4 regions of the Paenibacillus sp. FSL R7-0273 genome follow, and region 2 is predicted to be linked to each of the others. Evidence: riboswitches for the same ligand, from Rfam matches in the RefSeq annotation. Region 2 holds a riboswitch; each other region holds the start of a gene.
The links. Region 2 has a riboswitch for cyclic di-GMP ahead of R70723_RS32470 (flagellar assembly protein A). Riboswitches for the same ligand answer to the same signal wherever they lie in the genome.
Positions count from the first base shown of each region.

Region 1: it holds a riboswitch for cyclic di-GMP, as region 2 does, so the genes downstream of both, R70723_RS34200 (choice-of-anchor A family protein) here and R70723_RS32470 (flagellar assembly protein A) in region 2, are expected to answer to the same signal.
Region 3: it holds a riboswitch for cyclic di-GMP, as region 2 does, so the genes downstream of both, R70723_RS32685 (anti-repressor SinI family protein) here and R70723_RS32470 (flagellar assembly protein A) in region 2, are expected to answer to the same signal.
Region 4: it holds a riboswitch for cyclic di-GMP, as region 2 does, so the genes downstream of both, R70723_RS02800 (transglutaminase-like domain-containing protein) here and R70723_RS32470 (flagellar assembly protein A) in region 2, are expected to answer to the same signal.

Region 1 is NZ_CP009283.1:475,698-483,366, forward strand. Features, by position in the region: gene nrdE (class 1b ribonucleoside-diphosphate reductase subunit alpha) at 1-1,111, opposite strand, end outside; gene nrdI (class Ib ribonucleoside-diphosphate reductase assembly flavoprotein NrdI) at 1,098-1,457, opposite strand; gene R70723_RS32695 (alpha/beta hydrolase) at 1,862-3,469, shown strand; cyclic di-GMP riboswitch class I at 4,652-4,742, shown strand; gene R70723_RS34200 (choice-of-anchor A family protein) at 4,836-6,977, shown strand; gene R70723_RS02100 (alpha/beta hydrolase) at 7,131-7,669, shown strand, end outside.
Region 2 is NZ_CP009283.1:7,006,635-7,014,303, reverse strand. Features, by position in the region: gene hcp (hydroxylamine reductase) at 1-302, shown strand, start outside; gene R70723_RS30145 (aldo/keto reductase) at 383-1,345, opposite strand; gene R70723_RS30140 (LysR family transcriptional regulator) at 1,351-2,259, opposite strand; gene R70723_RS30135 (DMT family transporter) at 2,357-3,277, shown strand; gene R70723_RS32470 (flagellar assembly protein A) at 3,387-5,267, opposite strand; cyclic di-GMP riboswitch class I at 5,300-5,391, opposite strand; gene R70723_RS30120 (FUSC family protein) at 5,636-6,736, opposite strand; gene R70723_RS30115 (ABC transporter ATP-binding protein) at 7,031-7,669, shown strand, end outside.
Region 3 is NZ_CP009283.1:378,405-386,073, forward strand. Features, by position in the region: gene R70723_RS01655 (hypothetical protein) at 1-140, shown strand, start outside; gene odhB (2-oxoglutarate dehydrogenase complex dihydrolipoyllysine-residue succinyltransferase) at 1,151-2,494, opposite strand; gene R70723_RS01665 (2-oxoglutarate dehydrogenase E1 component) at 2,550-5,417, opposite strand; cyclic di-GMP riboswitch class I at 5,889-5,974, shown strand; gene R70723_RS32685 (anti-repressor SinI family protein) at 6,002-6,154, shown strand; gene R70723_RS01670 (helix-turn-helix domain-containing protein) at 6,251-6,592, opposite strand; gene R70723_RS33685 (cell envelope integrity TolA family protein) at 7,009-7,669, shown strand, end outside.
Region 4 is NZ_CP009283.1:629,133-636,801, forward strand. Features, by position in the region: gene R70723_RS02780 (phospholipid carrier-dependent glycosyltransferase) at 1-3,142, shown strand, start outside; gene R70723_RS02785 (glycosyltransferase family 2 protein) at 3,328-4,305, shown strand; gene R70723_RS02790 (GtrA family protein) at 4,295-4,696, shown strand; gene R70723_RS02795 (class D sortase) at 4,748-5,398, shown strand; cyclic di-GMP riboswitch class I at 5,521-5,601, shown strand; cyclic di-GMP riboswitch class I at 5,677-5,757, shown strand; gene R70723_RS02800 (transglutaminase-like domain-containing protein) at 5,771-6,580, shown strand; rRNA gene R70723_RS02805 (16S ribosomal RNA) at 6,947-7,669, shown strand, end outside.

The sequences.
Region 1 (7,669 bases), 760 kb from region 2:
TGACCTGGCCGACATTTTTCAGGGCGTGAGCGTTATTGGCATTGCTCTTGTTCATCATATATGGATAGCCCGATTCGAGCTGGATCATGGCAATTTTGGTCAGCATGTCGCGTGCGCTCATGGCAACCTTTTTCTTCACGCGCGGATCAGTGAGCAGGGTGTCGTACATCTCGTCGAGATCCATATCGTCCAGATGAGTGCCGTAGGCCTGGAAAACAGTATAAGGCGCAAACACGTACAGCGGCTGATTATCCTGCGCCAGCTTGTAGAAGCGGTTCGGCACGATCAGACCGATGGACAACGTCTTCAGGCGTGTCCGCTCGTCGGCATTGATCTTTTTGCTGTCGAGGAATTCGAGCACGTCCCAGCCGAAAATATTGTAGTATGCCGCACCGGAGCCCTTGCGCTGGCCCATCTGATCAGCATAGGAGAAGCCGTCTTCCATCAGCTTCAGGACAGGCATGATGCCTTTGGCTGCATCCTCAACGCCTTTGATGGTCTCGCCGCGCGAGCGCAGCTTGGACAGATTCACAGCAACACCGCCGCCGATTTTGGACAGCTGCATGCAGGTGTTAAGCACATAGTTAATGGAATTGAGTGAGTCATCCATTTCCAGCAGGAAGCAGGAAACCATCTCGCCGCGGCGGCTTTTGCCGGCATTGAGGAAGGTCGGGGTGGCCGGCTGCAGGCGCTGCTCCATCATGGAGCGGGCCAGGGTGCGGGCCGTTTCGACATTTCCGCGTCCCAGGTGCAGGGCTACAACCGCTACACGGTCCGGATAATGCTCGAGGTACTGCTTGCGGTCATTGGTTTTGACGGCGTAGTCTGTATAGAACTTGGAAGCCGCCATATAGGAAGGAAAACGGAAATCGTACTCGTGGGCGATCCGGTAGACATCCTCCATCTCAGCTGCGCTGTAACGGTCATACAGGTCCTCGTAATAGTCATTGGCGATCATATAGTCAATCTTGGCTTTGGTGCTTGTAAAGGTTAAGCTGCGGCGCTCCACATCACGCATGAACTCCGCTACAGCCTCCTGGTCTTTATCGAGCTGGAAAAATCCGGTCTCGTCTCTCTTCATCAACATGTTATTCAATTCAATATGCCGCAACCCGGTTCACCTCCTGTTTTATTCGCTCCACATCGCCAAATGTTCCTGACAGCTCGAACTTGCCGACTACCGGCACATTATACCGCTCTGCAATCAGGTCTGCGCTGTGTGCGTACAGCTCACCCCAGTTTTTGTTGCCGCTCGCGGCAATGCCCTTCAGCCTGGAATGGTTCTTCTCCAAAAAAGAAGACACCTTCTCGGGGATCTGCCCAAATCCGGTGGTGTATGTAACAAGCACATAAGGCTCGTCGATCATCATATGCTCTTCAATTTGTACAGCAGGCAGCTTCAGCTTGTTGATAAACCGTCTGACATTGCCGGTTTTGGAATCGTAAGCAATCAGCATAGTCGCTCTAACCTCCTATAACAATGGTTCTATTTATACTTTAGTAATCGTACTCTGGTATTCCGCTAGGTATATGAGTTTAACTACTATATACACTACATTTAGGGGACTTCAATCATTTTACTACCATATGTTGAAAAGTCAAGCGAACAAAAGGCCGTCTCCGCCCTCCTGAAAGCCCTTCAGAAACGGTAAGGCCAGGCCCCGTCTGCAATCTGATCTCTAAAATTTTATTCTATTATTTTTAATAGAGTCTGAGGAGGCGGCAAAAAATGCCTTCACGCATCCGGTCCCCAAAAATCCATGCCCGATCCGGTCTCCGTCTATGGTGCAAATCCCTAAAAGCTTTCATAATAACGAAAGAAACAACCGGCAGAGATGAAGGATGAAAGGATGAAGGCCTGATGTTTGAAGTGCAGGAGCTGGACTGGCAGGGGCGCCGCTTGACGGTATTCCTGCCACCTTCCTATAAGCTGTCCCAAAAACGTTATCCTGCAGTATACCTGCATGACGGCGCAACCCTGATGATGAATAACCTGAATTATATGTACAGGCTGTTCCGTGAAGGGCTGCTTGCTGAGCTGATCGTTATCGGAATCAGCAGCTCTTCCCGAAATGATGATTATACACCCTGGCCGGAGTCTGCTGCAACAGAGGGAAAAGCGGATTTTGGCGGAGGAGGGCCCGCCTATCTCAATGAAATCGCTGACAGTATTAAGCCTTACATTGATTCAGTCCTGCGGACAGACCCGGAACCGGAATCAACCGGAATGCTCGGATATTCACTGGGCGGGCTGGTTACCCTGCTGGCGGCTTACTGGCGTCCCGATGCCTTCGGGCGGTTCGGCATGCTGTCTCCCTCCATCTGGTATGAAGGAGTATTAGCCTTCACTGAAGCTAACCTGCTGCCGGACGGCGGACAGAAGCTGTATTTCTCTGTGGGTAACCGCGAGGGTGTGTACAAGCAGAATATCCAGCGGCAGGCGGTGCCCAGCACGCTGCAGCTGTACCGCAGCCTGCGCGGCCAGCTGGCTGATGAGCAGCGGCTGCGGCTGTCTCTAGCCGACGGGGCGGCCCATGACCTTGCCTCTATGTCTGCACGGTTTCCTGAAGCGCTGCAGTGGCTGTACGGGGCAGCTGATGAACAGCAGGCAGGTGCGGCGGCGCGGCGGCTTGGTGCGGAAGCCGAGCTGATGTCACCGGTCAGCGCCTGCATGCTGCCGGGAACCGAGGTGTGGGATATGACCTCGCTCTACAACGGATTGACTTACCGGATCTTTGTCCATCTTCCGCTGAAGCCAGCCCCGCCGGAGGGATACCCGGTGCTGTACACTGTTGACGGCAACGCCTACTTTGCTTCGCTGAATGATGCGATGCGGCTCCAGACCCGCCATCCGCGGGGGCTTCCGTCCGGTATGGTTGTCTCCATCGGTTATCCGGCAGACGGGCCGTTTGTGGCCGAGCGGCGCTTCAGGGACCTCACTGTGCCGGATACGCAGCAGGGACTGCGTCCCGACGGCTCGCCCTGGCCGGTGAACGGCGGGGCCGATGCTTTTCTCGATTTCATCGGACTCGAGCTGATGCCGCTGATCAGCCGAAGATACAGCGTGGATCACACCCGGGCGGCGCTGTTCGGTCATTCGCTGGGCGGCTTCTTCACCCTATATACGATGATCTGCCGCAGCGGGCTGTTCAGTACCTATATCGCCGGCAGTCCGTCCCTCTGGTGGAAGAACCGGGTGCTGTTCGATATGCTGCCTGAGCTGGAGGAGAAGCTGCGCAGCGGAGAGCTTACCTGTTCCCTGATGATCGGCCTCGGCTCGGAGGAGGGAGGCATGCTGGAGAACGCCAGGGCATTTTATGAGCGCCTGGTCCCTTATACCGGCGGCGGGCTCAGCCGGCTGGCCTATAATGAATTTCAGGGAGAGGGGCATATGTCCGTGCTGCAGCCCCTGTTCAGCCCGATGCTGCGCTTTGTTTTTGCGGCGGAGGGCGCAGAGCTTTGTATCTGACGGCCTACATTGGCCGTACCGATTTGACAAATCACCAGTATGCTTTATATTAGTAAGGGAGCAAGAGACCGTACTCATGCAGGCACAGGCTGGAATGACAACTATTGATGCAGCGCGGTGTTCCGGATATTACCGGAGCCTGCGCTTTTCTTCTATATATAGGAGAAAAAATTTTACCGGTTAAAATGGTATGTATGAGGTACCGCACGGGTATCTTCTTAATATAGATTAGAGGTCAGGAAGGAGCGTATGCATAGGAAATGGGCAGTCTCCTTATTGCGTGGCTTTGTATGCTTTGTCTGTTTTTTACCTTTAGAGATAAGGTGAGCCGGAAAATTCTTTATCCTGTAGCGCTGGTGGTGGTAATCAGCACCTTGGGCTGCTGGACGATTTTAATGTAATTTTTAGCTTCCTATCAGCTTATTTTCAGGTAGATCCTTTATATTGAATAGACCAGACACCCCCCCAGTGTATATGGTACCCTTCAGGTCTTGCCAACTCCCATGGCAAGGCCTTTTATTTATTTTTATAAACGCAGAATAATGTGACATATTTCACAATAAAGTTTCCGGAATTGTTTTATATTAAATTTGTAATACTAAAGTTAAAAATAATTTTCGCCGAAAAGAGGAGCTTGAGGATGAATCATGAAGGAAGTCTCCGCCGCGGTCTGGTGTTTGGCCTGTTTTTAAGTATTCCGCTTTGGATGTCGATGTTCGGCTGGCTGCAGCTTTTTATATAATAGAAATAAGTGTGGGATGAACTGTCTGCGGGTAACCGTCAGGCAGTTTTTTTTCGTCTGAGTGAAGATAGTATGCCTTTTATGAAACTGACAAGCATAGAATGGGATATAAAAAAGAATAATGAAGCGGCGGAGCATTTCTTTAAAAATAAAATAGTTCAAATATACTATATTACAACGTTTGAATAGTTTGATTTTTAAGTATTGAAATACGAGTATTCAGGAGTATAAGAGAGGATTGGCTGGACAATTAATAGAATTATAGGGATCAACAGCTGAAAAAAAGCTCTGAAGGCCTGTCTTTTCAGAAAAATCGATTTTTATGGAAAAATATTATAAGGAATAGATTGACAAAAATACGAGTCAGGGAATACACTAAGTTTAGTGCTAAAGTAACAAATGTCATAGACTACTTACTCTATTTCAATTACATACTTTCTCATGTATAATCGCAAACCGCCCGAAAGTGCGGGACGCAAAGCCAGGAGTCTACAGTCCTTGAGAGAGGGCTATGATCGTCCGGCCGCCATGGAGCTCGACTTCCTGGCGGCTTTTTTTGTTCGTTTGTTGATGTAGGTGCTGCTATAACTGGAATTTATACGCATCTTACGGGGGGAATTAATAATGAAACGTAAATCCGTATTCAAATTATCTTTTGCTCTGACTATGGCTGCAGTTCTGCTGATCAGCGGCTGGCTGGCTTCGGCCGGCCAGGGTAAGATAAGGGCTGACAGCAATCCCCTCCCGGGTATTGCGGGTAAGTACAATGTATTTATTCTCGGTGATCTTAAAGGCTACCACAGTGATTCTGAAGGCAGAATGGCTGCCGGAGGCAACATTACCCTTACCCAGGGATATTCTGTAGGCCCTAGCCTGAGTGCAGCAGAAATTGCAGAGATGGATTCACTTGTGGCCGGCGGCAATCTCACCTATGAGAATGGAGAAGTTAACGGTAGTGCCGTGTACGGCGGCACTTATTCAGGCTCCGGCAAACCGCGGGGCGGAACGGGGACGCTGCGGCAGGAGGCGAATGTAATTCATTTTGCTTCAGAGTTTGCCCTGCTCCGCACCAAGTCTCTGCAGCTTGCAGCTCTGACAGTGAACGGCAAGACGGAAGACAACTATGGAAACATTAAACTGACGGGTACCGATCCGGTATTAAATGTATTCTCGGTTTCAGGAACCACGCTTACGGGTGCCAATGAGCTGCGGATTAATGCACCGGCGGGCTCTACTGTTATCGTTAATATAGACGGAGCTTCAGTCACGTTCAAGAACGGAAACGGGCTGGAGGGTGTAAGCCAGAATAAAGTGCTCTATAACTTCCCGCAGGCGACAGCCCTGCGGATGGAGAGCATCGGTATCATGGGGACTGTACTGGCACCGAATGCAGCAATTACTTTTAACAACGGGCAGATTAACGGAAGCATGATCGGAGCCTCCCTGGAAGGAAGCGGAGAGTTCCACCATAAGCCTTACACTGGCCGCGACAACGGAACAACGCCTACAGCGACTCCGTCGCCGACACCAGTGCCGACAGCAACGCCGACACCAGTGCCGACAGCAACGCCAACACCAGTACCGACGGCAACGCCAACACCAGTACCGACGGCAACGCCAACACCAGTACCGACAGTAACGCCGACACCAGTACCGACAGTAACGCCGACACCAGTACCGACGGCAACGCCAACACCAGTACCGACGGCAACGCCAACACCAGTACCGACGGCAACGCCAACACCAGTACCGACGGCAACGCCAACACCAGTACCGACAGTAACGCCGACACCAGTACCGACAGTAACGCCGACACCAGTGCCGACGACGGCACCAACGCCAACGCCGACAGCGGCGCCAACGCCAACACCGACAGCGGCACCAACGCCAACGCCGACAGCAGCACCGACGCCAACGCCGACAGCGGCCCCAACGCCAACACCGACAGCAGCACCGACGCCAACGCCGACAGCGGCACCGACGCCAACACCGACAGCGGCACCGACGCCAACACCGACAGCGGCACCAACGCCAACACCGACAGCAGCACCGACGCCAACGCCGACAGCAGCACCAACGCCAACGCCGACAGCAGCACCGACGCCAACGCCGACAGCGGCACCGACGGCAACGCCGACAGCGGCACCGACGCCAACGCCGACGGCAACGCCGACAACGGCACCGACAACGGCACCAACAACAGCACCAACAACAGTGCCAACAACGGCACCAACAACAGCGCCAACAACGGCACCAACAACAGCACCAACAACGGCACCAACAACAGCGCCAACAGCAGTACCAACAGCAGCACCAACAGCAGCACCAACAAGCGCTGTAACGCCTGGTCCTACAGTGCCGGCAACGGCATCGCCCACGAGTGTAATTGCTATTCCGGGCGGAACCCCTCCGACTCCGGCCGGTCCGACAGTCATCGGAACGATTGTGACAGATGAGGAGCTGGAGATCGACGATAATCCCGTACCGCTTGGACCTGTCGCAAGTGCGACTGCAGCCGTAGGAGGAGTAACATCACCTCAGGCAACACCGAAGCCGAGTCCGACAGCCGGACCGGGTCCGGATGATGAAATCATCCTTGATGATGAAATACCGCTGGGCGGTGTTACCGATCCGGGTGCCACAGCAGCGGCTACATTGCCGCAAACCGGAGAAGCGAGTCCGGCTCCATATTATATTACAGGTCTGACCCTGGCTGTCCTGGGCCTGCTGCTAAGCAGAACCAGAACCAGCAAACGTAAAAGCTAAAACGGTAAGACCGCGGCGGATGAAAGGGTGATTCCGCCGGGTTATCTTAAAGGCTGCTGCCGGAAGATAGACTCCGGGCAGCCTTTTTTCTGCGGCTGTGCGGAAAGGCTTATAATAGGGAGACGGATGACTGAATATAAAGGAGATTGTGGTATGTGGTTAATTGTAATAGCGGCAGTGCTGATCATAGCCGCTGCTGCGCTGAGCTATGCGGGATTTTTTTTCTACGGTGTGGCAATCAAGCGCGCACCAAAGGAGTTTTTGGCCAGCAGCCCGGATCTGAAGCTTGACCCGCCTGTTGCCGGTGCCTCCTGGGGAGAAGGAGCTGAGTGGGTTGCGCGCCAGCATTTCCGGGAGGTTCAGCTGCGCTCAGGAGATGGTCTGGAGCTAAAGGGTTATTTTCTGGCGTCTGAGCAGGCTGCAGGCCGTACTGCCATTATTGCCCACGGCTATTCCGGAAAGGGAAAGGACATGGGAGCAATAGCGAAATTGTATTATGAGCGGCTGGGCTATAATGTGCTGCTTCCGGATGCGAGAGGGCATGGGCAAAGTACGGGGAATTATATCGGTTTCGGCTGGCCTGAGCGTCATGATGTTGTGAAATGGATTGAATGGGTACTGGAAGAGACAGGTGCAGAGGGACAAATTGTCCTGCACGGGGTCTCCATGGGCGGGGCAACCGTGCTGATGAC
Region 2 (7,669 bases):
TGGACGCCGGCCAATGCAATGACTCCTATTCCCTTGTTGTTATCGCCCTCAAGCTGAAGGAAGTGTTCGGCCTGGACGATGTCAACGACCTGCCGATTGCCTATAACATTGCCTGGTATGAGCAAAAGGCTGTGATCGTGCTGCTGGCCCTGCTGCATCTGGGCGTAAAAAACATCCATCTCGGACCTACACTGCCGGCCTTCCTGTCGCCTAACGTGGTTAAAGTGCTGGTCGATAACTTCGGTATCGGCGGCATTACAACGGTTCAGGAGGATATGGAGCGGTTTATGGCCGTTGTATAATTCATAGTTATGTAAAAAGCCTATAGCAGCCCCGGCCGGAATCCGGCGGAGCGGAGCTATAGGCTTTTTGGTGTCTGCTCTTACGGCAGACGGTAGAATGCAAACGGCTCGCCGCTGCGGAACGGACGGCTCACCTGCTCCAGCCGCTCCAGGGTCTCCTTGTCCAGCTCCAGGACGGTGCTGGACAGGTTCTGCTGGACCTGACCGGCCCGGGTAGCACCGACAATGACGGTGGATACGGCTGGCTGGTGCATGAGCCAGGCCAGTGACAGGGCGGTAGGTGTGGTGCCGAGCTCGTCAGCTATCCGGCTAACCTCATTGCCCAGCTCAATCCGTCCGGGGCTGAGAAAACGGCTGAAGTTCGGATCGGTCTCTGCGCGCGAACCGGCCGGAGCCCCGCCGCTGTATTTGCCGGTCAGAATCCCGCCGGCAAGCGGGAAATAAGGGATGATGCCCAGTCCCTGGTCCTGACAGAGCGGAAGCAGCTCGTTCTCGGGCGTGCGGTCAGCGAGTGAGTAGCTGCACTGGATCGAAGTGTATCTCATATAGTTCCGCGCTTCACTGATGCCCAGTGCCTTCATCAGCTCCCAGGCGGCATAATTGGAGGCGCCGATGTAGCGGACCTTGCCTGAGGAGACCATATCATCAAGGGTACGCAGTGTTTCCTCAAGCGGGGTGTAGGGGTCAAAGGTGTGGATCTGATACAAATCCACATAATCCGTCTTAAGCCGGCGCAGGCTGCCTTCCAGCTCCAGCATCAGGTGCCGGCGCGAGGAGCCGCTGCTGCCGTCTGCCCGCGGCAAGCCTGCCTTGGTAGCCAGCACCGCGTCCTGGCGTCTGCCTTCCAGCGCCAGCCCGATAATCCGTTCTGATTCGGTACCGGCATAAATATTGGCAGTGTCGATAAAGCTGATGCCCTGATCCAGGGCGGTATGGATAATCCCAATCGAGGTTTTTTCATCGGCACGCTTGCCGAACGCGTTGGTTCCAAGGCCCAGGGCGGATACCTGCAGCCCGCTGTTGCCTAAACGGTTGAATTTCAAGACAGTCACTCCTTTGAATGGTTTAGTGACGGGTTCAGCCCGCCGTCTTCCGCGAACAGCTCCAAAGCAGTATCAATCAGCAGCCTGACGGCAATCGAGGCTTCCTCCAGTGAATGGACGGCAATATGTACATCGCGGTGGGCATCCGGTGAGAGCTCACGGACGATGACATTGCCGGGCGGTGCGAGCAGCGAAAGCTCTGAGAGCACTCCGACAGCCAGCCCCTCCTTGATCATGTTCAGTGCCGTACTGTAGCTGTTGACCACATATTTTACATTAAGCTCGCTGTCAGCCCGTTTGAACAAATCAATCACAGGGGGCTCATAGCCGGCCCGGCAGATCATCATCGGCTCCTGCTCCAGATCCTTTACATGGACAATGCTGCTGTGACCCAGGGGATGGCCTTCAGGCAGCACGGCATAGAGCTTCTCCCGGAACAGTGGTATCGTCTCGAACTCCTCCAGCGGCGGAATAATCAGCCCGACATCAATCTGGCGGGTCTCCAGCCACTCCTTCACCTCAGCTACCGAGCCCTCATGGACAGAAATGTCTATACCGGGATACCTGTCCGTAATGGAACGGATGATCTTCGGTACAAAGTACGCAGCGGCAACCGGAAAGGCGCCGATCCTGATGAGGCCCTTTTCCAGCCCCTTTTCTGCTGAGACCTCCTGCTCCACTTTGTTGAACCCGCCGAGAATTTCCCGGAAAATGATCAGTACACGCTTGCCCACCTCGGTAAGCATCAGCCCGCTGCGGCGGTCACGCAGCAGCAGCTTGACATCAAGCTCGGTCTCCAGGGCGGAAATGGCCCGGCTGACCGCCGGCTGGGTCATGTTCAGCTCCTGGCCGGCCTTGGTGAAGCTGCCGGTCTCGGCAATTTTGACAAATAAAAGAATCTGGTTATTGTTCATAACAAATATGGTATGCCCCTCATGATTATAATGCATTTCAATTATGAATACGGATATTGTATCATTTGGATTGACTAAGAAACAAGAGGTGAACGCAATGCCGCAACGCAATAAAACAGTTATACTGCTTACTTTTCTGGTGATCGTCTGGGGCATCAACTGGCCGCTGTCCAAAATCGCCTTAACCTATGCGCCGCCGCTGCTGTTCGCCGGTATCCGTACCGTAATTGCCGGGGTCATCCTGATTATAGCCGCACTGCCCAGATGGAGGCAGCTTGAGTTCCGGCGGCTGTGGCCCGTCTATCTGGCTTCAGCTGTGCTCAGCATTGTCTTTTATTACGGATTCCAGACCATTGGCCTGCAATATGTTCCCTCCGGCCTGTTCTCGGCCATAGTCTTTCTGCAGCCTGTACTGCTGGGCATCTTCGCCTGGATCTGGCTGGGTGAGAGCATGTATGGGCTGAAAATATTCGGCCTGCTGCTTGGCTTCTCCGGGGTAGCAGCGCTTAGCATCGGCGGATTTACCGGCAGCATCTCGGCAGCCGGGGTGCTGCTGGCACTGGCCAGCGCACTGTGCTGGGCCCTCGGTACCGTGTATATGAAACGGAATGCTGCCCGGGTGGATATGCTGTGGCTGACTGCCATGCAGATTATGCTCGGGGGACTGATCCTGCTGGCTGCCGGATCGGTTACAGAGAGCTGGTCGGCAATTACCTGGAGCAGCGCCTTTATTGTAAATACGCTGTTTATCGCCGTATTCGTTATCGCACTCGGCTGGATGGTTTACTTTAAACTCATTAATGAAGGAGAGGCGGGAAAGGTAGGCTCGTATACCTTTCTGATTCCGCTGATTTCAATCGGCTCAAGCGTGCTGATCCTGCATGAGCATGTTACGCTCAACCTGATCGCAGGCATGCTGCTTATCGTCAGCAGTATCCTTCTGGTGAATGTGAAGCTGGGGCGCGGCAGGAGAAAGCGGCCGGCAGGCGGGGAAGAGCTGCACCAAACCGCAGGATAACGTAACTAAATAACTCAGCAAAGTGTGGTCTTACGGGACCACGGTCCTTATTAATAAACAAAGGAGCCTGCAGGCTGCCCTCCGGGGCATTCTGCAGGCTCCTCTCTTATTAGCTCTGATTTCTTAACCGCAGGCTCTGGGCGGTAAATACGCCCGCCTCCGCCGGTTCATCAATTTCTGCGGTATAGCCGCCAATGTGGATGCTGGTGCCCGAGATTTGCCGGGCAGTGACCTTAAGCCCGGCTGTCAGCTGCGTTTTCTCCCCGCCGAAGGACTCGGCCAGCTGCAGGGTGATGGATTGGCCGGCCTCTACCTTGGAGCCGCAGCATACCGACTGCGCCATGAGAAATCCGACATTACCCGCTGCCAGCAGGGTGCTGCCTGCAGCGCTTTCCCCGTGAATATAGAGGCTGCCTCCCGACTGGAGCAGACTGTCCTCTGCCCCGGAAATATCAATCCGCACATTTCCTTCATGCATATGGAATACTCCATCCCGCAGCTCCTCCAGCAAATCCAGAAAAGTTCCGATTATATCATCGTTAATAAATTCGGTGAACTGCCGGGAGTGCAGGAATATCTCCAGCATATGCTTCAGCTGGCCGGTATCCACAGGAGCAGCCGGCCTGTCGCCGGCAAGAAGCCCCTGCAGCCCGCGTATCATGCCTGGAAGATGGGCATATTTGCCCTCCAGGAGGAGCAGCACAACCAGACCGTATTTCACCGGCTGCTGCCGGGAGCGGAGATTCTCCTCCAGCATCCGTGCGGCACTCCTGAGCAGATTAAGCTCTGCTATCAGCTGATCGGGGGACTGGTACAGCCGGTGCTGTCTTGCCCCGCAGTCACCGCAGTAAATATGGCTGTCCGTAACCTTGCCGCGGATGACTATGCTGCCGGTGGCGGCAATGACGGCATGGCGGACGTCGCCCGTTATGTATATGTTTCCTAATGCTTCTATAGTGGAATGCTCACTGATTCCCTGCGGCGCAATGATATCTCCAGCAAAAACAAGCGTCCCGTCAGCAGTTGTAGTACTTTCCGATATAACGTGAGTGTCCGGAAAATCAATCCGCATAGCCGGAGTGTCCCAGCCTGTAAACCGCGGGCGGCCCTCGCGGTTCGCTACAATATCCCCGCCCGGAAGCAGAGAGAAGCAATCGGAGGGGAGAAGGGTGATATCCTCCGGCTGCAGGGGCGGGAGAACACCGCCGAACACATCGTAGCCGGGCATTCCTTCCTGCGGAGGCAGCTTGCGGGCCAATATTTCGCCTGTCCGGACCTGGAAGACTGCGGCTGCGGGACAATCTGCATCAGGCTCCGGACAGTCTGCTCCGCTTGTGCCGGAGGCCTCATTTAAAGAGAGCCGGGCCACAGGCTCAAGCCGGCCGTTTCTTCCCGGCAGCGGAGCTTTACCCATAGCGATACAGACCGGCAGATAGGTCGGGTTATTCAGCTCTGCGTATAAGGCAGGGATATTCAGATTCGGCATGAAATAGCTTTTGGAGAAGTCGGCTACAATCTGATTAACGGTCAGCTTCGAGAGCAGCAGGTTATAGTTCGGTTCAGCCCGGACACAGACCTCAGCCGAGGCGGGGCAATTGACCAGCTTCCAGGCATATTTCTCTACACGGTAAAGGGTAAAATATGCGCTTAGCCCGTCCTCGGATACGGTAATCTGATACTGCGGCTTCTCGCTGATCTCCCAGCTCAGCTGGTCAGCTGGAGTAACCGCGGCTGGCTCGGTTGCTTTAATCCGGTTAATTCTGAGGACAACAGGGTGAATGGCAGAGATGACGGCAGCTTTACCGCCCGGTAAAGGGGGAGTGATAAATATCTGATCATTCTGCACAATAATTCGCCCGTTCTTCTCCTCTTGCCCGGCGGCTCCGCTTGGCTGCCTGGAGGTGAAGGAGGAGGATGCAGGATCAGAGGCACTGAAGGCAGGTACGGCGCTGAACGCATGCCGTGGCTGATCAAGAGTGTGGTGCGGCATAGTTATAACCTCGCTTTTTTCGATTATCAGAAACCGGCAGCCTGGCAGCCATAAATGCGGAGCACGCATCCTTAGGCCCATTGCTTTGCGTCCTGCCCTTTCGGACAGTTTGCCCTTATACATGAGACCATGATAAACATTCAGTATGAGGTCCTTTATTCGACCACGCTCGACAGAGAAGAATTTATTACTGGTACTATAGTACTGAATTTTAGAGGTTGCTGCAAATAAACTTAATTCTAATACTTGTGCAGCGGGTTATCAACTGTAAATTTGTCTAAAAATCACAGCCGGAGTAGGGTGTAATAGCAGACCGTGGGGCTTTATCTCCAATAGATACCGGGACACAACAAAAAACTCTCCCCGGCTTACAGCTTGTGGGAGAGTTTTTTGTTGACAAGGGGGAGGCTGCTGGCAGCCTTGCTTCTCGCCGGCAGGGGGCTGGCAGAAACAGCGACATAACCGGCTTGTTCAATAACATCCAGTACCCGGTTCAAATGGGAGAATACAGCGCCCAGATCGCGGATTGCTGTAAGTGGACAGTGCCCCTGCAGCTCCGAGAACCAGGACAGCTGAAGCTCCCGGGCCTCCTGCAGGCATTCCGGAAGCGGGCGTCCGGCTTCAGCGTCTGACAGCACCTTGGCCCCGTACAGGGCGATGCAGTCGGCGGTAGCTGCCATAACCTCGTTCATCCGGTCGGCAGCGGCATAATGTGCAGGCAGCAGGGAGAGCTCTTCGGCAATCTCCTGGACATAAAAGTGAACCTTCTGCAGATGTGCAGTAGCCTTGGCCAGCCCGTTCATCTCGTTGCGGCAGGGATAATGCGACAGAGTGTACAGCAGCTCCTTCTGCAGGCTGCTGCTCTTTGCCAGCAGTCCCGCAGAGCGCTTCAGCGTGTCACCGGCCGGTTCCCCGGTTCTGCGTCCTGCAGCGAGTCCGCTGAGCGAATCAGCGAGCAGCAGGCTGCCTTCGAGGGCCAGGCCCTTTACCTTGGCGAAGCCTTTGGGAGGAACAATAATCATATTAATCAGCAGGGCAATTAATACCCCGATCAGAGTCTCGGCTAATCTCCATACAACATACTGATCATGGTAAAAGGTAAGCGCGAGCACTGACGTTACCCCGACCTGGGAAACGGCCTGAACATTAATCCGGCAGGCGGTCGCAATACCGATGCCGAGCAGCAGGATCAGCAGAAGCGAGACGATGCCAATGTCCAGGAAGCGGCCCACGATCAGGCTCACCGCTCCGCCAAGCACAATGCCGAGCAGCCGGTAGCAGCCCTTTTCCAGTGAGGCTTTGACTGTGCCCTGTGTAATCAGAATGGCGGCCAGCGGTGCGAAGTATAAATACTCGTCGCCGTACAGGCCATGGACAGCCAGCCAGGACAGGGAGGCAGCCAGTGTAATCCGTATCATATATAGGGATAATCCGAATTTTTCAAGGCGGTCTTGTAACCCCTCGTTCATCTCAGTCATCTTCTTTCGTAAAAAGAGAAATTTGCAGGCTGTTTTCAGCCGCTTTCATTATAGCATCTCAGGCCGGGCGTGCAGGCGCTATATTTTACGAACTTGTTAAGTTTACGGCTGAGTTTTTACAATGTACGTTATCGCATATATGGGATTCATCCGATATGCTATATAATATGAAATGTTGTCGAAGCAGGGGCGGAATTGTCGGTGCGGGCGGAGCTTCGCCGGAGGACGCCGATTGCGCCCTGTGAGATGAGGGTAAAATAGGTTGTATTACATAAGGTAAGGAGGTTGTTAGCTATAGCTACCCCGGAAGGCACTATTATTTCTTTTGACCAGGTTACTAAGCAGTATGATGATGAGGAGGCCGTGTTAAAAGGCGTCAGCTTCGAAATCGAACGCGGCAAATTCTATACACTGCTGGGCCCGTCGGGCTGCGGCAAGACCACTATTCTGCGTCTGATCGCCGGCTTTGCCGAGCCGACCGAAGGCTCCATTTATCTGAACGGTAAAATGATCAACCACATTCCCGCCAACGAGCGGCAGGTTAATACTGTATTTCAGGACTATGCCCTGTTTCCGCATCTGAACGTGTTCGAGAATGTGGCCTTTGGACTGCGGATTAAGAAGCTCAAAAAGGATGTAATTACGCAAAAGGTTCAGGAAGCGCTGCGCTTCGTTAACCTTGTCGGCTATGACCAGCGTGCGATTAATGAAATGTCCGGCGGCCAGAGACAGCGGGTGGCGATTGCCCGTGCGATCGTCAATGAGCCGCAGGTGCTGCTGCTGGACGAGCCTTTGTCCGCGCTTGATCTGAAGCTGCGTACTGAAATGCAGTATATCCTGCGGGAAATGCAGCAGCGGCTCGGAATTACATTTATCTTTGTCACGCATGACCAGGAGGAAGCGCTGGCGATGTCGGACTGGATC
Region 3 (7,669 bases), 660 kb from region 2:
AGCCGAATTCATTCTTTTACCTGACCTGGTACAATGAGCCGAAGGACGCCTACGTCCAGCTGAATTCCTGGGGCGACCGGGTGCTGACCAAGGAACAGCTGCTTGAGCTGGCCGGGGAGCTTATTAAGGGCGGGTTGTAGAGGGAAGTTGAGCGGCTTGTAGAGTTGTGAAAAGAAAAGCTGAACGGCTTGCAGAGCTGTGATAAGAAAAGCTGAACGGCTTGCAAAGCTGTGAAAAAAAAGGATGGTACGGGTAACCCGGTTCCGCTTGCAGCGGGCCGGGTTATTTGAATGCGGCGCCGTGTGTCTGCAGGCTAAGGATATAGGAGGCACGCGAGGCGGGGCGGGTGCGGTTGATGAAAGGGGGATGGACGGGTGAAATGAGTGATTGGAATGAGGCGGTTTAAAGGGAAAAATCCCTTTAAGTGGGCACGTGTCGGTTGGAATGAGGCGGTTTAAAGGGAAAAATCCCTTTAAGTGGGCACGTTTGGGTTGGAATGAGGCGAATTAAAAGGAAAAATCCCTTTGAGTGGGCACGTAGCGGTAGGAATGGAGTAGTTTAAAGGGAAAAATCCCTTTGAGTGGGCTCGTGTCGGTTGAAATGGGGCAGTTTAAAGGGAAAAATCCCTTTAAGTGGGCTCGTGGCGGTTGGAATGAGGCAGTTTAAAGGGAAAAATCCCTTTGAGTGGGCTCGTGTCAGGTGGAATAGGGTGGCTCAAAGGGAAAAATCCCTTTGAGTGGGCTCGTGTCAGGTGGAATAGGGTGGCTCAAAGGGAAAAATCCCTTTCAATGGGCACGTAACGGTTGGCATGGGGTGGTTTAAAGGGGAAATCCCATTAAGTGGGCACGTGGCGGTAGGAATGAGGCGGATTAAAGGGAAAAATCCCTTTAAGTGGGCTCGTGGCGGTTGGAATGAGGCAGTTTAAAGGGAAAAATCCCATTAGGTTGGCTGTTGGCGGGAAAAGGGAGGATGAGTAGAAAAGGGAGGCAGGAACATTGGATGTTCCTGCCTCCCTTTATCGTATAGTGTGTAACCTCCGGTTTGTTAGGAGGACGTTTAGTTATAATCAACAAACAAAGTTAGCCGGCCGTTGATCTTATGTTATCACTATTCAAGCATCCCGTGCTGAACTTCGGTTCTTTCTGGAGGGTTACCCTTCCAGCAGCAATGCCTCCGGATCCTCCAGCAGTTCCTTGACCTTGACGAGGAAGCTTACTGCCTCTGAGCCGTCCACGATCCGGTGATCGTAGGATAGGGCGATGTACATCATAGGCCGGTTAACGGTGGTTTCTTCGTCAAGGGCGATCGGGCGCAGCTGGATTTTGTGCATGCCGAGAATACCGACCTGCGGAGTATTCAGGATTGGCGTGGATAGCAGGGAGCCGAACACGCCGCCGTTCGTAATTGTAAAGGTGCCGCCCTGCAGCTCCTGCAGGCTGAGCGTGTTGGCGCGGGCCTTGGAGGCCAGCCCAAGAATCTGGCGCTCGATTTCCGGGAAGCTGAGCCGGTCCGCATCGCGGACAACAGGGACGACCAGTCCTTCCTTCGCTGAAACGGCGATGCCGATGTCATAGTACTTCTTGATCAGCAGCTCTTCGCCGTCGATCTCTGCATTCAGCAGAGGATAGGCCTTGAGTGCCCCGATCACGGCCTTGGTGAAGAAGGACATGAAGCCGAGTCCGACATCATGCTTCTCTTTGAAGGCATCCTTCCGCCGCTTGCGGATGTCGAGGATTGCCGACATGTCCACCTCGTTGAAGGTGGTCAGCATGGCCGCCGTCTGCTGCGCTTCGACCAGACGGCTGGCAATCGTCAGCCGCCGGCGCGACATGCGCTTGCGCTCCACGGCTTTGCCGTCCTGCGGCGCTGCATTAGCCGCAGCTGGCTTCTTCGCCGCAGCCGGTACGGCCTGCGGCGCCGGTGCCGCAGGCGCAGCGGCCGCCTGGCCGGCTGCGCCGTGGCCGTTCACATCGGCCTGGGCAATCCGGCCGATGGGGTCGCGGGCAGTGACCTCGCCGAGGTCGATGCCCCGCTCCCGCGCGAGCTTGCGCGCCCCCGGCGTAGCCAGGGCCGCAGTGCTGCCGGCCGCGCCTTCGGGAGCGGCCGGAGCCGGTGCAGCGGCAGCAGGTGCCTCCGCTGCCGCAGATGCAGCAGCAGGCGCAGCGCTGCTGTCTCCTTGTGCGCTGCCGCCTCCCTGTGCGCTGCCGCCAGCGCCGCTCTCCCCGCCAGCGCCGCTACCGGCAGCCGTGCCACCTTCTGCAGCCGCGCCGATCACGCCGATCGCCTCGCCGACAGCAACGTTCTCGCCCGCCTGGCGGAGAATGGCGGAGATGACGCCATCCTCCTCAGCGCTGATCTCGAGGTTCACCTTGTCGGTCTCAAGCTCGGCCAGCACATCGCCCTGGCCGACAGTGTCTCCTTCCTTAACCAGCCACTTGTAAATCGTTCCTTCGGAAATGGACTCGCCCAGATCGGGTACTTTAATTTCAGACACAGGCCGTTACCTCCCCAAACTTAATAGTTTACATTATCGTGACACCGTCATCCGGTCAGGAGGACGGTACAGGCGCTTGTACTTGCGAGTTCAATTTCAGGGCTTCCGTAACTATGCGGCGCTGCTCGAAGGTATGAACATCCGCATATCCGCTGGCCGTGCTGGACCGTTCAGGACGGCCGATATACCGTACGCTGACCTGCTGCGGAGAGATATCACGCAGCCGGGACTCGGCATAGCTCCAGCCGCCCATATTTTTGGGTTCCTCTTGTACCCATACAATTTCCTGCAGGGAGGTCAGGCTGTTCAGATGTGCTGCCAGCTCGGCCTGCGGGAACGGATAAAGCTGCTCCAGCCGGAGAATATGCAGCCAGGACCAGTCGCGGCCGCCTGCCGCTTCCAGCTCGGTCTGCAGGTCGATTGCCACCTTGCCGCTGCAGACAACCAGACGCTTGACCTCAGCCGGCGTGCTGCCCAGCAGCGGCTCAGGCAGTACAGCCTGGAAGCCGCCGGAGGCAAGCTCTGCTCCAGGGGATGTGCTGCGCGTATTGCGGATCAGGCTCTTCGGAGCCATGATGACCAGCGGCCGGGCATCCGGCTGCCCGCACAGGGCGGCCTGGCGGCGCAGCAGATGGAAATACTGCGCGGCACTGGTCAGATTCGCTACCGTCCAGTTCTCCTCAGCGGAGAGCTGCAGATAGCGCTCCAGCCGGGCGCTGGAATGCTCAGGCCCCTGGCCCTCGTAGCCGTGCGGCAGCAGAATCGCGAGGTTGCTGCGCTGTGTCCATTTGGCCCGTCCGGCAGAGATGAACTGGTCAATGATAACCTGGGCGGCATTGGCGAAATCGCCGTATTGGGCTTCCCAGATTACAAAGGTATCAGGTGCAAACACATTATAGCCGTACTCATAACCAAGCACCGAGGCTTCCGATAGCGGGCTGTTGTACACCCCGAAGGAAGCGCGGGAGGAGCTGAGCTGATGCAGCGGTGAATGAAGGGCTCCCGTCTCGCTGTCATGCAGCACCAGATGGCGGTGGGCAAACGTACCGCGCTGCGAATCCTGTCCGCTGAGGCGGATAGGCGTGCCGTCCTTCAGGATCGTTCCAAAGGCCAGCGTCTCGGCCAGCGCCCAGTCAACCCGTTCCCCGTCCTTCAGCGCATCCTTGCGGCGCTGGAGAATCCGCTCCAGCTTCGGATATACCTTGAAGCCGGCAGGTGAAGTCAGCAGCTCGCGGTTGATCTCCTGCAGGGTACCGAGGGGAACCGCTGTAGACCGCGGAGCTCTGGATTCGGCTTCAAGCACAACCGACGTCTTGGACTCGCCATTTTTATGCTTGCCTTCCTTCATGGATTCAAAGGCCGCCTGCAGGACGCCTTCTGATTCAGCGCTCATACGCTTCACATCTTCTGCTGTAAGGACCCTCTCGCTCTGCAGACGTTCAGCATACAGCCTGTAGACCGTCGGATGATTGCGGACCTTACTGTAGACAACCGGCTGGGTTGTCTCGGGATCATCCATTTCATTATGGCCGTGGCGGCGGTAGCCGATCAGATCGATAACAAAATCCTTCTTGAACAGATTGCGGTAAGCGCTGGCCAGACGGACTGCGGAAATGCAGGCCTCCGGATCATCGGCATTGACATGCACGATCGGAATTTCATAGCCTTTGGCCAGGTCACTGGCATAATGGGTGGAGCGGGAATCTTCACTCTCCGTAGTGAAGCCGATGCGGTTATTGACGATAATATGCACCGTACCGCCGTTCTGATAACCCTTCAGTTTGCCGATATTAAGGGTTTCCGCGACAATCCCCTCGCCGGGAAAAGCGGCATCGCCGTGCATCAGCACGGCCATAGCCTTGCTGGTATCCAGCTTAGGCAATCCCGGATTGCTCCGGTCCTCCTGTGCGGCGCGGGTGAAGCCCTCGACTACCGGGTTAACGAATTCCAGATGGCTCGGGTTGTTGGCCAGCGTAATCCGTGTGCGAACCGTTTCCCCATGCCGTACGGCACGGTCTGCGCCGAGATGGTATTTGACATCCCCGGTCCAGCCGTAGTTGATGCCCATCGAGCCCTCGGAAGGGAACAGCTCTTTGTTCGGAGAATGATGGAACTCTGAGAAAATAATATCATATGGCTTGCCCAAAATGTGAGCCAGAACGTTAAGCCGTCCGCGGTGAGCCATGCCCATGAGAATATGCTCGGCACCATCATGTGCGGCTGCGCGTACAATTTCATCCAGCATCGGTACCAGCGCATCGTTGCCTTCAATGCTGAAACGCTTCTGGCCGACAAAAGTTTTATGGAGGAAGGTCTCGAACTGCTCCACCTGAATCAGCCGGTTCAGCAGCTCCTTGCGTTCATCATTATTCAGCGGAGCGGGTGAGCTCGTTGACTCGGCCTGGCTGTTCAGCCAGCGCAGCTCCTTCTCTTCATGCACATGCCCGAATTCATAAGCAATAGTCCGGGTGTAAGCCTGCAGCATCCGCTGCACCGCATCCCAGGCGGTTTTAACATCTCCGGGCGCATTCTCCCAGATCAGCGAGGCAGGCATAGCTGTAAGATCTTCACGGGTCAAATCATAAGTCCGGAAGTCCAGCCACTGGGCCATCGGATTCTCTCCGCGGTCAAGCGGGTCGATATTGGCGGCGCGGTGGCCATGTATACGAATGTTAGCGATCAGCTTGGAGGCTCTTACGGCTTTCTTCAGCCATTCGGCATCCCCTGTTACAGCAGGCAGCGGAGCCTGCTCGGTTACCGGTGCCATCGGCGGAGGGCCGTTTGTAGTAAATAGATCGCGGTAATTAGGTTCTACTGAAGAGGGGTCATTGATAAACTGTTCATACTTGTCTTGAATATAGCCCAGATTCGGTCCGTGATAACTGCTCCAAACGGATTCATTATAAGGTCCTTTGGCTGCCATGAATACATCCTCCTAACGGATGAACCCCACATGCGCCAGGAAAAGCACCAGCGGCTGGTGGGGCTGATATGTTTGCGGTTTCATTGCACCTCTATTGTGCTACTTTGGGGTCAGCTAATCAATTCATACTTTGTGCTATACCGTTCGCAAAATGGTATGATTCAGGCCGTTATTCATCCAGAACCATTATAAATGCTGTGGGCTGATTAGAGAGCGGGAAAGAGGGTAAATAAGTCTATGTTTTATTCTGAGAAAATAGCCTGGTATCCAGCTAGTCATAGGTCATAGCGCACAGTTTTCATATAGTTTAATCAAAATATTACAAAATGAATCGTAAATTCCGAAGATATTCGCTCAGAATATTTCCAACAATCGACACACTTTGTTAATGGGATGCTATATAATGTTATTGCAGAGAGCGGTTTCATACTTTTAATGACCGGTTGTAGCCAGATCCTTTCATGTAAAGGGTCCAGTAAAGGGTAAACCTGGACGAAAGACAGGGGCACAAAGTCTCGGATCTAATGTAGAAATACTATGATGGCCGGACTGCCTGGGGACGTATAATCTTAGGAGGAGATTTCTTGGATAAGTCCAACCAGGGGAATGACAGAGAATTGCAAACGGGTGATCTGGATCTGGAATGGGTGTATTTAATGATGGCGGCCAGGCAGGCCGGCCTCAAGGCGGAGGAGATCCGCCGGTTTCTGAGTGAAAGGGCGTTACAGGCGATGTAATGCAGAGGGTCATCCGGATGTTACATACAGAGAAGGGCACAGCGAATGAGGCTGTGCCCTTTTTTGCTGAATAGGAATGTATATGTTTCCTGGCAGCTATTCCTTCTGCTCCAGCCGCCATTTCTGATAATCGAGGAACTCCTTGAATTCACGCTTGCTTATTCCGGAAGCCATAGCTTCCTGTGCAAGACGCAACCATTCACCGTCGAGTGTAGTCTCCTGCGCTTCCAGCGGTTCGCCGTACAGCAGGATATGAATAGATACCTGGAGTGCATCGGCCATCTTCTCGATGAACTGGATAGAGGGATTGGATTGAATATTTCGTTCCACATTGCTAAGGTATGATTTCGCCACATCAGCCTTATCCGCCAGTTCGGATAAGGACAGGCCCTTCTCCAGGCGGAGCTGGTGAATGCGATTTCCTAAATGTTCCGGCACAGTTAAACGCCCCTCCGCACTTTTTGTTAACAGTATAGCAAATAACCCTACTACGGACAAAGCACTATCGAAGCGGTGTATGAATCCATTCAGAATCATTTCATTACCGTTCACCTCATTTTCACTCCCCGCAGCAGCTTCAATCTGCATAACTGATAAAATCCAATTTCCTTGATGTTGTTCTTTAAAAAGTACGAAAACGTGAGTAAACCTCAGATAAATTAAGGAAAACAAACTAGAATCGTTCTTTATAACGAATATTGCTTAAAAATGAAGGTTTAAATATTCTGGGAACATGACATATACTTATGCCAAGGTTCTTTATAACGAACATTATATGTTCTTCATAAAGATCAAATGACTGATAGACGAACTAGTTTGCATGGCATATGCGGACTACCAAAGGAGAGGCTCCTGTGAGGCTTTCACGAACTTCGCGCAAGAAAAAAAACCGCCGGTTAATCCTTCCGCAGCTTGCGGGAATTGTGGTGATCTCCGCCTATGGCATCGGTCAGATTACCTCCCCGACGTATGCGCTTATTACCGGCAGCACAGCGGCAGAATCGGGTATTACAAGTGCCTTTGTTTTTCCGGTAACAGTGGATCAGCTGGCTAATCAGGCCAGCGAAGCGATGAACCGGGCTGTTCTGAAGCGTGAGGCAGCGAAAGGGGCGTTCGCAGACATTGCGGATACAAACGCAGCTTCCGGAACCGCAGAGGGACAGATCAGCGGCATACAGGAGGCTGCCGAGCAGGCACGCGGAGCTGCCGCTTCTGCAGCTGAATTACTGGCTCAGCTCGAAGCCTACTCTTTGCGCTCGCAGCAGGAGCTTGCACAGCAGAGGGAGGACATAAGCGTTCGGCTGTTACCCTTTGGCGTCACCCTTGAACAGCTTGAAGCAGCTCAGCACACGGATGCTCCTGTATTTGAACAGCTGCTGGCTCAGGCCAGTCTGTCCATCATCGAGTTCCAGGAGATGGTCCGTAAGCTTGCCTCTACCGTTCGGGTGGATACCTATGTGCAGGCAGCCTATCAGCAGGCGCTGACAGCCGCCTCTCAAGCCGGAGCTTATGCTG
Region 4 (7,669 bases), 910 kb from region 2:
CGTGTTTTTTGCCCTGATGTACAATAGAGGGCTGCGCAGCAGCAAGCTGCTTGGCCAGACGGACATTGTTTACACAAGATGGCTGTATGTGGCATTCGCGGGCGCCTTTATTCTGCGTATCTGGATCGGCATTACTGCACAAGGCTACGAAAATGATATGAACACCTTCATTGCCTGGGGCCAGCGTCTGGTTGACAAGGGGCCGGGCGGCTTCTACGAGGAAGGCTATTTCGCGGACTACCCGCCCGGCTATTTGTACATATTATATCTGCTGAGCGCCCTCCGCGGACTGTTCGGCCTGACGCACGGCTCGGCGGGAGAGATGCTGCTGTTTAAAATGCCGGCTATTCTTTCGGATCTTGTACTGGGCGTGCTCATTTACAAGATTGGTAGCAAGAAGCTGGGCGGCGGAATGGCTATGGGCCTGATGCTGCTGTACTTGTTCAATCCGGCTGTATTGATGGATTCCTCCGCCTGGGGGCAGGCTGATTCCTTCTTTATGATCTTCCTGCTGCTCAGCATTATGGGGGCAGCGGACAAAACCTTTATCCGTTCAGCCATCTTCTTTGCTATTGCTGTGCTTGTTAAGCCCCAGGCGCTGATCTTTACACCTGTGCTGATGTTCGCCTTTTATCATCACCGGGCCTGGAAGCAGCTGGCCTACGGCGCGCTGTACGGCCTCGGGGCCTTTATCCTGCTGGCAGCTCCATTCTTCTGGAATAACGGCGGCTTCATCGGGCTGATCGATCTGTATAAGAGTACTTTGTCATCATATCCGTATTCGACGGTTAATGCGTTCAACCTGTATGCCCTCACCGGGCCGATGTGGTCAGCGATGGATGTAACCTGGCTGGGCATCACTTACCGTGTCTGGGGTTTTATTTTTATCCTGGCCGCAGTTGCAGCAGCAGCCTATTATTCATTCCGCAAAGACCGCAAGGAGCTGTCCAAGTCTTATTTTATAGCGATCGTACTAATTGCCGTCGTCTTCGTGCTCGGCACCAAAATGCATGAGCGTTATATCTATCCGGCTCTCATTCTCTGCCTCTTCAGTTATATGGAGAGCAAGGACCGGCGGTTTCTGACGATGTTCCTGGGCTTTACGCTGACGCAATATATTAATGTCGGCTATACCCTGGCTCATCTCAATGCCGGCGGCAACCCGCCGACAGACGGGATTGTTATTGTTACATCTATAGCCAATCTCGGATTGCTGGTCTATACGCTGTATACCGGGTATATGGTATATATCCGCAAACAAATCAAGCCGCTTGCCCCTCCGGCTACAGCCGCTGAGCATTATGCAGCTGATCTGGCGCTAGCTGAAAGCATCCGGCCGCTCGAAGCCGCAGGCAAGTCCAAGTTCAGGCTGCAGCGTAAGGACTGGATCTGGATGCTTGCCATTACGGCAGTTTATACAGTCATTGCCCTGGTTAATCTCGGTTCAACTAAGGCGCCGGAAACGTTATGGGAGCCTGCAGCCATCGGCGAGAGCTTCTATGCTGATCTTGGCCAGAGCAGACAGCTGGAGAATGTAAAGATATTCGGCGGTGTAGGTACCGGTAAGTTTAAGCTCGAATTCAGCGAAACGCCGGACGTGTGGGGAAGCCCGCTGGATGTAAGCGAGGATGTCGGCAATGTCTTCATCTGGAAAAGCCAGCCGCTGAACGTAGCAGCAAGGTATGTGAAGCTTACTGTAACTTCGCCTGGATTCACTCTGAATGAAATTGCTTTCTATGAGCAGGGAGGGAACAAAACCCCGCTGCCTGTAGCCGGTGTAACTCCGGATGCCGGTGCAGCTGCCAAAAGAGGCGAGCCTGCCAATCTGTTTGATGAGCAGTCGCTAGTTCCGGCACACTCAAATTTTATGAACAGCACTTATTTTGACGAGATCTACCATGCCCGTACTGCATATGAGCATTTCCACGGCATTGTAGCTTACGAAAATACTCACCCGCCGCTCGGCAAAATTCTGATCGGAGCCGGGATGGAGCTGTTCGGCGTCAATCCGTTCGGCTGGCGGATTATCGGCACCCTGTTCGGGGCGGCGATGCTGCCGCTGATTTATATGATGGGCCTACGGCTGTTCGGCAGAACCCGTTACGCTGCGCTGGCAGCCGGATTGTTCGCGCTGGATTTCATGCATTTTACCCAGACGCGTATTTCCACCATTGATGTGTACGGCGTATTCTTCATCATGCTGATGTTCTATTTCATGCAGCGCTATTTTACAATGAACTTTTACCGTGTTCCGCTGCGCAAAACCCTGGTTCCGCTGTTTTGGGCAGGCCTCTTCTTCGGTATAGGGGTTGCGTCCAAGTGGATCGTTCTGTATGGGGGAGCCGGGCTGGCAGTTATGCTCGCGTTATCGCTGTTCGACCGCTATAGGGAATACAAGGCAGCAGGGCGTATGCTTGCAGAAGGAAAGCTGGGTGACCAGGAGATCAAGACCGCCTGCCGGACAGCCGACAGATCCTTCTGGAAGAACACTATCATTACACTTGCCAGCTGTGTCGGCTTCTTTGTCATTATTCCGGTAATAGTCTATAGCCTGTCCTTTATTCCGGTGCTGTCCGTTACTACAGAAGGCTATACTATAAAAGGGCTGATTGATGCCCAGAAGAACATGTATAACTATCACAGCCAGCTGGTAGCCACGCATCCGTTTTCCTCCTCCTGGTGGGAATGGCCGTTTATGAAACGTCCGGTCTGGTTCTTCAGCGGCGGTGAAGGACTGCCGGAGGGCCAGGTGAGCAGTATTGTTACTATGGGTAATCCGCTGATCTGGTGGACCGGGATTTTTGCAATGCTTGGCGCAGTGTGGCTTACCATCAGGAACAAAGAGAAGCACCTGTACATGCTCTGGATCGCCTTTTTGTCGCAATATGTGCCATGGATGCTCGTTCCGCGCGAGACGTTCCTGTATCACTATTTTGCAATGGTGCCGTTTATCATCCTGGCTATTGTATATGTAATGAAACAGCTGGACAGCAGGGTTCCCGGAGCCTCCAAAATCCGTTATGCTTATGTGGCTGCGGCGGCTATACTCTTCATTATGTTCTATCCGGTGCTGTCAGGAATGCAGGTTAGTGCCGACTATGTAAATATCGTGCTGCGCTGGTTCCCTTCCTGGGTATTCTAGGGAGGAGCCAGCCCTAATGAAGTAAAGCTCCATAAAACTAAGGCGTATGCTTTCGAAGCGAGTTTTGTACGAAGTAATACAGGGAAGCTCATGCTCACAAAACAAAGTGTATGCTTCCGGAGCGAGTTTTATTGCGAAGCATCTCAATGAAGTAAAGCTCCATAAAACTTTTAGGAGGAACAAAGGTGAAAGCCAGATACAGTGTAATTGTCCCGATGTACAATGAGGAGGAGGTCATCCAGCATACGTATGAGCGCCTCAAAAAGGTTATGGACGAATGCGGCGACTCCTACGAGCTGGTCTTCGTTAACGATGGCAGCCGTGACCGTACGGCTGAGATTATGCGCGGGATCAGCAGCCGTGACGGGAATGTCAAGCTGATTGACTTCTCGCGCAATTTCGGCCATCAGGTCGCGATTACCGCCGGGATGGATTATGCTGAAGGGCAGGCGGTGGTTGTTATTGATGCCGATCTTCAGGACCCGCCTGAGGTTATCCTGCAGATGATTGCGAAGTGGAAGGAGGGCTATGAGGTGGTCTACGCCAAGCGGCTTAAGCGCCACGGGGAGACTCTGTTCAAAAAAGTGACCGCCAAGCTCTTCTACCGTCTGCTGAGCAGCATGACAAGCGTGGAGATTCCTACCGATACCGGTGATTTCCGGCTGATTGACCGCAAGGTATGCGATGTGCTGCGCGGCCTGAAGGAGAAAAACCGTTATGTCCGGGGGCTGGTAAGCTGGGTAGGCTTCCGCCAGACGATGGTTGAATATGTGCGTGAGGAGCGCTTTGCCGGAGAAACCAAGTATCCGCTGAAGAAAATGGTCCGGTTTGCCCTGGACGGCATCACCTCCTTCTCTCATAAACCGCTCAAAATCGCATCCTATGTCGGCTTCTTTCTGGCCTTTTCCAGTTTCTTATATCTGTTCTTCATCCTGTTCCAAAAGCTGTTTACCACCTGGGCGGTTCCCGGCTGGACCTCCATTGTAGGCGTCAATCTGCTGTTTAACGGGATCGTGCTGATGCTGCTCGGGGTGATCGGCGAATATATCGGGCGGATCTACGATGAGTCGAAGGACCGGCCGCTGTATATTGTACGGGAGACCCGGGGGTATGAGGACGGTGAATATCCTGACAAGCGGGAAGGCAGACGTTATGAAAAATAAAAAGCTGAATGCGGGGTTTATCCAGTTCCTTAAATTTAACGCCGTAGGATTGCTCAATACATTAATCGATTTTGCAGTATTTACATTGCTCCATTCACTGGGGCTGATGAATGCGCCTGCGCAGGTTATCTCCTATAGCGCGGGTACAGCCAACAGCTTTTTCTGGAACAAAAAAGTGACCTTCCGCGACCGCGATGCTGGTAAGAGCGGCTCTGACCGGCTGCAGCTGGTGAGGTTCATCATCCTCAATCTGGCGGTGCTGGGAATTTCGGTGCTGCTGATGCATATGCTGACGGTCAGCTTCGGGATTCAGGTGCTGTTTGCAAAGGTGCTGGTTACCGGCGTTACCGTAATTATTAATTTTATTGGAAGCCGTATGTGGGTGTTCTAGGCAATTATCAGGGCAAGGGGGACCTTGTCCCGGACTAACGGAGGGATCTTCATGCGCAAGCTGTCCTATTTGATCATATTGGCAGGCGTCCTTATCATGCTGTATCCAAAAGCAAGCGAGTGGTACAACGACCGGCAGCAGGCCAAGCTGCTGGAGGAAGCAGAGCAGGCTTACAGTGAGCTGGCCCCGGCGCCTGGACCGGATTTGCAGAAGCCTTATGCTGAGGTAACCCAGCTGCTGGCTGATGAGTCGGCACAGGAGGAAGAGGCACCGCCGTCAGAAAAGCCGTCTGAGGAGATTACAGTGGGCGGCAAAATCACCGGAATTATCGAAATCGACCGGATTGAGCTGAAGCTGCCTGTTCTTGAAGGAGCAACTAAGGCTAATCTGAAGCATGCTGCTGCTCATATGAAGGAGACGGCTCCGCTGGGTGAGGTGGGGAATGCAGCCATTGCTGCGCACAGATCCAGAACGGCAGGCAGGCTTTTTAACAGGTTGGATGAAGTGAAGATCGGGGATACTATCAGAATTAAGACAAGTACAGAGGCTTATGAGTACGAGGTATATGATATTTCTATTGTGGAGCCGACAGATGTATCGGTGCTGAATGGCAATGATACGGACTCTATCCTCACTCTGATTACCTGTGATCCGCTTGTTAACCCTACGCACCGGCTGATTATCCATGCTAAATTGACTTGAGACCGGATATGCAAACAGATTTTTCACATAATAGAAAGAATTTTAATAAAAAATGTTGAAAATCTAGTAATTTAGGTATTGTATCTGGGCAGGAATATGGTAGTATATAACTATAAAAGCACGCACGATAACGGCAAACCTATCGAAAGGTAGGGACGCAAAGCTAAAGGGCCTTCCCGCAAGGATGGCAGCCAGCTACCGAATGAAGGGCTTTTTTTGTTGGCTATCTAATCCAGAATCTAGTATATTTGGAAGATTGAGAGAATAGATAAAGCTGCACACGATAACGGCAAACCTATCGAAAGGTAGGGACGCAAAGCTAAAGGGCCTTCCCGTAAGGATGGCAGCCAGCTACCGAAAGGAGTTTTATCCATGAAAAAATTCTATTTCATGCTGTTAACATTGTTCGTAGTGGTTACTTCCGTTCAGACAAGCACAGCTTCTGCTGCAACTGCAGACTCAAGCTGGTTGAATACATCGAAGCTAGACCAAGGTGTTGTTGCAGTATCCTATGATGTACCTGCTGATAAACGCATCAAACTCATGATCACTAAAGACGGCAACAGCTACACTTACAACCTGTACGCTTCCCAATCGACAGAATCCTTCCCGCTGCAGCAAGGCAACGGCACATATAAAGTATCTGTTCTGGAGAACACAACCGGCAACAAATACAAAGTAGTATCCTCAGAGAATGTAGAGCTTAAGCTCAGCAATACTAACGCTGTATACCTGAGTTCCGTGCAGAATGTTAAATGGACCTCTTCCGATAAGGCAGTACTGAAAGCTAAGCAGCTTACACAGGGCCTGACTACTGATGAAGCTAAGGTTAAAGCAATTTATAATTACATCGTAGCCAACGTTAAGTATGACAACACATTGGCTGCTACAGTAGCACAGGACTATATCCCTAGCAATGACAACACACTGCTGACTAAGAAGGGCATCTGCTACGATTATGCTTCACTATTCGCAACAATGCTGCGCAGTGAAGGTATTCCAACTAAACTGGTTATGGGTAACACCAGCTATGTATCGACCTACCATGCCTGGAATGAAGTTTTGCTTAACGGTAAATGGGTAACAATTGATACTACAGTAGACGCTGGATTGGCTAAGAACAGCAAAGATGCTGGCCTTACAAAAGTAGCAAGCAAATATAGCGCTGCTAAGTTCTATTAATAACGAAAGATATATAGTCTTATCAAGACCCCCCGCTTAGATTTTTAAGCGAGGGGTCTTTTTTTGCCGAGGGGGGTTGCTTTTTGTAAGAGATGTGGGGTATTATAGGTAAGCGTTGTTAGAGCGCGTCAAAGTTTAGCTGAAATTGACCGAATAAGAAATTTCAAAAAAAGCTTGCGCTTCTGAAACAAACGTGATATATTATAAGAGTTGCTGCTGATGAGATAATCATTAGCGACGACGAGCTTGATCTTTGAAAACTGAACAACGAGTGAGTATCGGAAATCACTTCGGTGAGATCCAAAAGTAGAGAATGTAAATTCTCGTCAGATGTTTCAAAATGAGCAATCGCTCTTTCTAAATACCAATTTGGAGAGTTTGATCCTGGCTCAGGACGAACGCTGGCGGCGTGCCTAATACATGCAAGTCGAGCGGAGTTTATCCTTCGGGGTAAGCTTAGCGGCGGACGGGTGAGTAACACGTAGGCAACCTGCCCCTTAGCCTGGGATAACTACCGGAAACGGTAGCTAATACCGGATAATTTCTTTTTTCTCATGAAGGGAGAATGAAAGGCGGAGCAATCTGTCATTAAGGGATGGGCCTGCGGCGCATTAGCTAGTTGGTGGGGTAACGGCTCACCAAGGCGACGATGCGTAGCCGACCTGAGAGGGTGAACGGCCACACTGGGACTGAGACACGGCCCAGACTCCTACGGGAGGCAGCAGTAGGGAATCTTCCGCAATGGGCGAAAGCCTGACGGAGCAACGCCGCGTGAGTGATGAAGGTTTTCGGATCGTAAAGCTCTGTTGCCAGGGAAGAACGTCCGGTAGAGTAACTGCTACCGGAGTGACGGTACCTGAGAAGAAAGCCCCGGCTAACTACGTGCCAGCAGCCGCGGTAATACGTAGGGGGCAAGCGTTGTCCGGAATTATTGGGCGTAAAGCGCGCGCAGGCGGCTATTTAAGTCTGGTGTTTAAACCTTGGGCTCAACCTGAGGTCGCACTGGAAACTGGGTGGCTTGAGTACAGAAGAGGAAAGTGGAATTCCACGTGTAGCGGTGAAATGCGTAGAGATGTGGAGGAACACCAG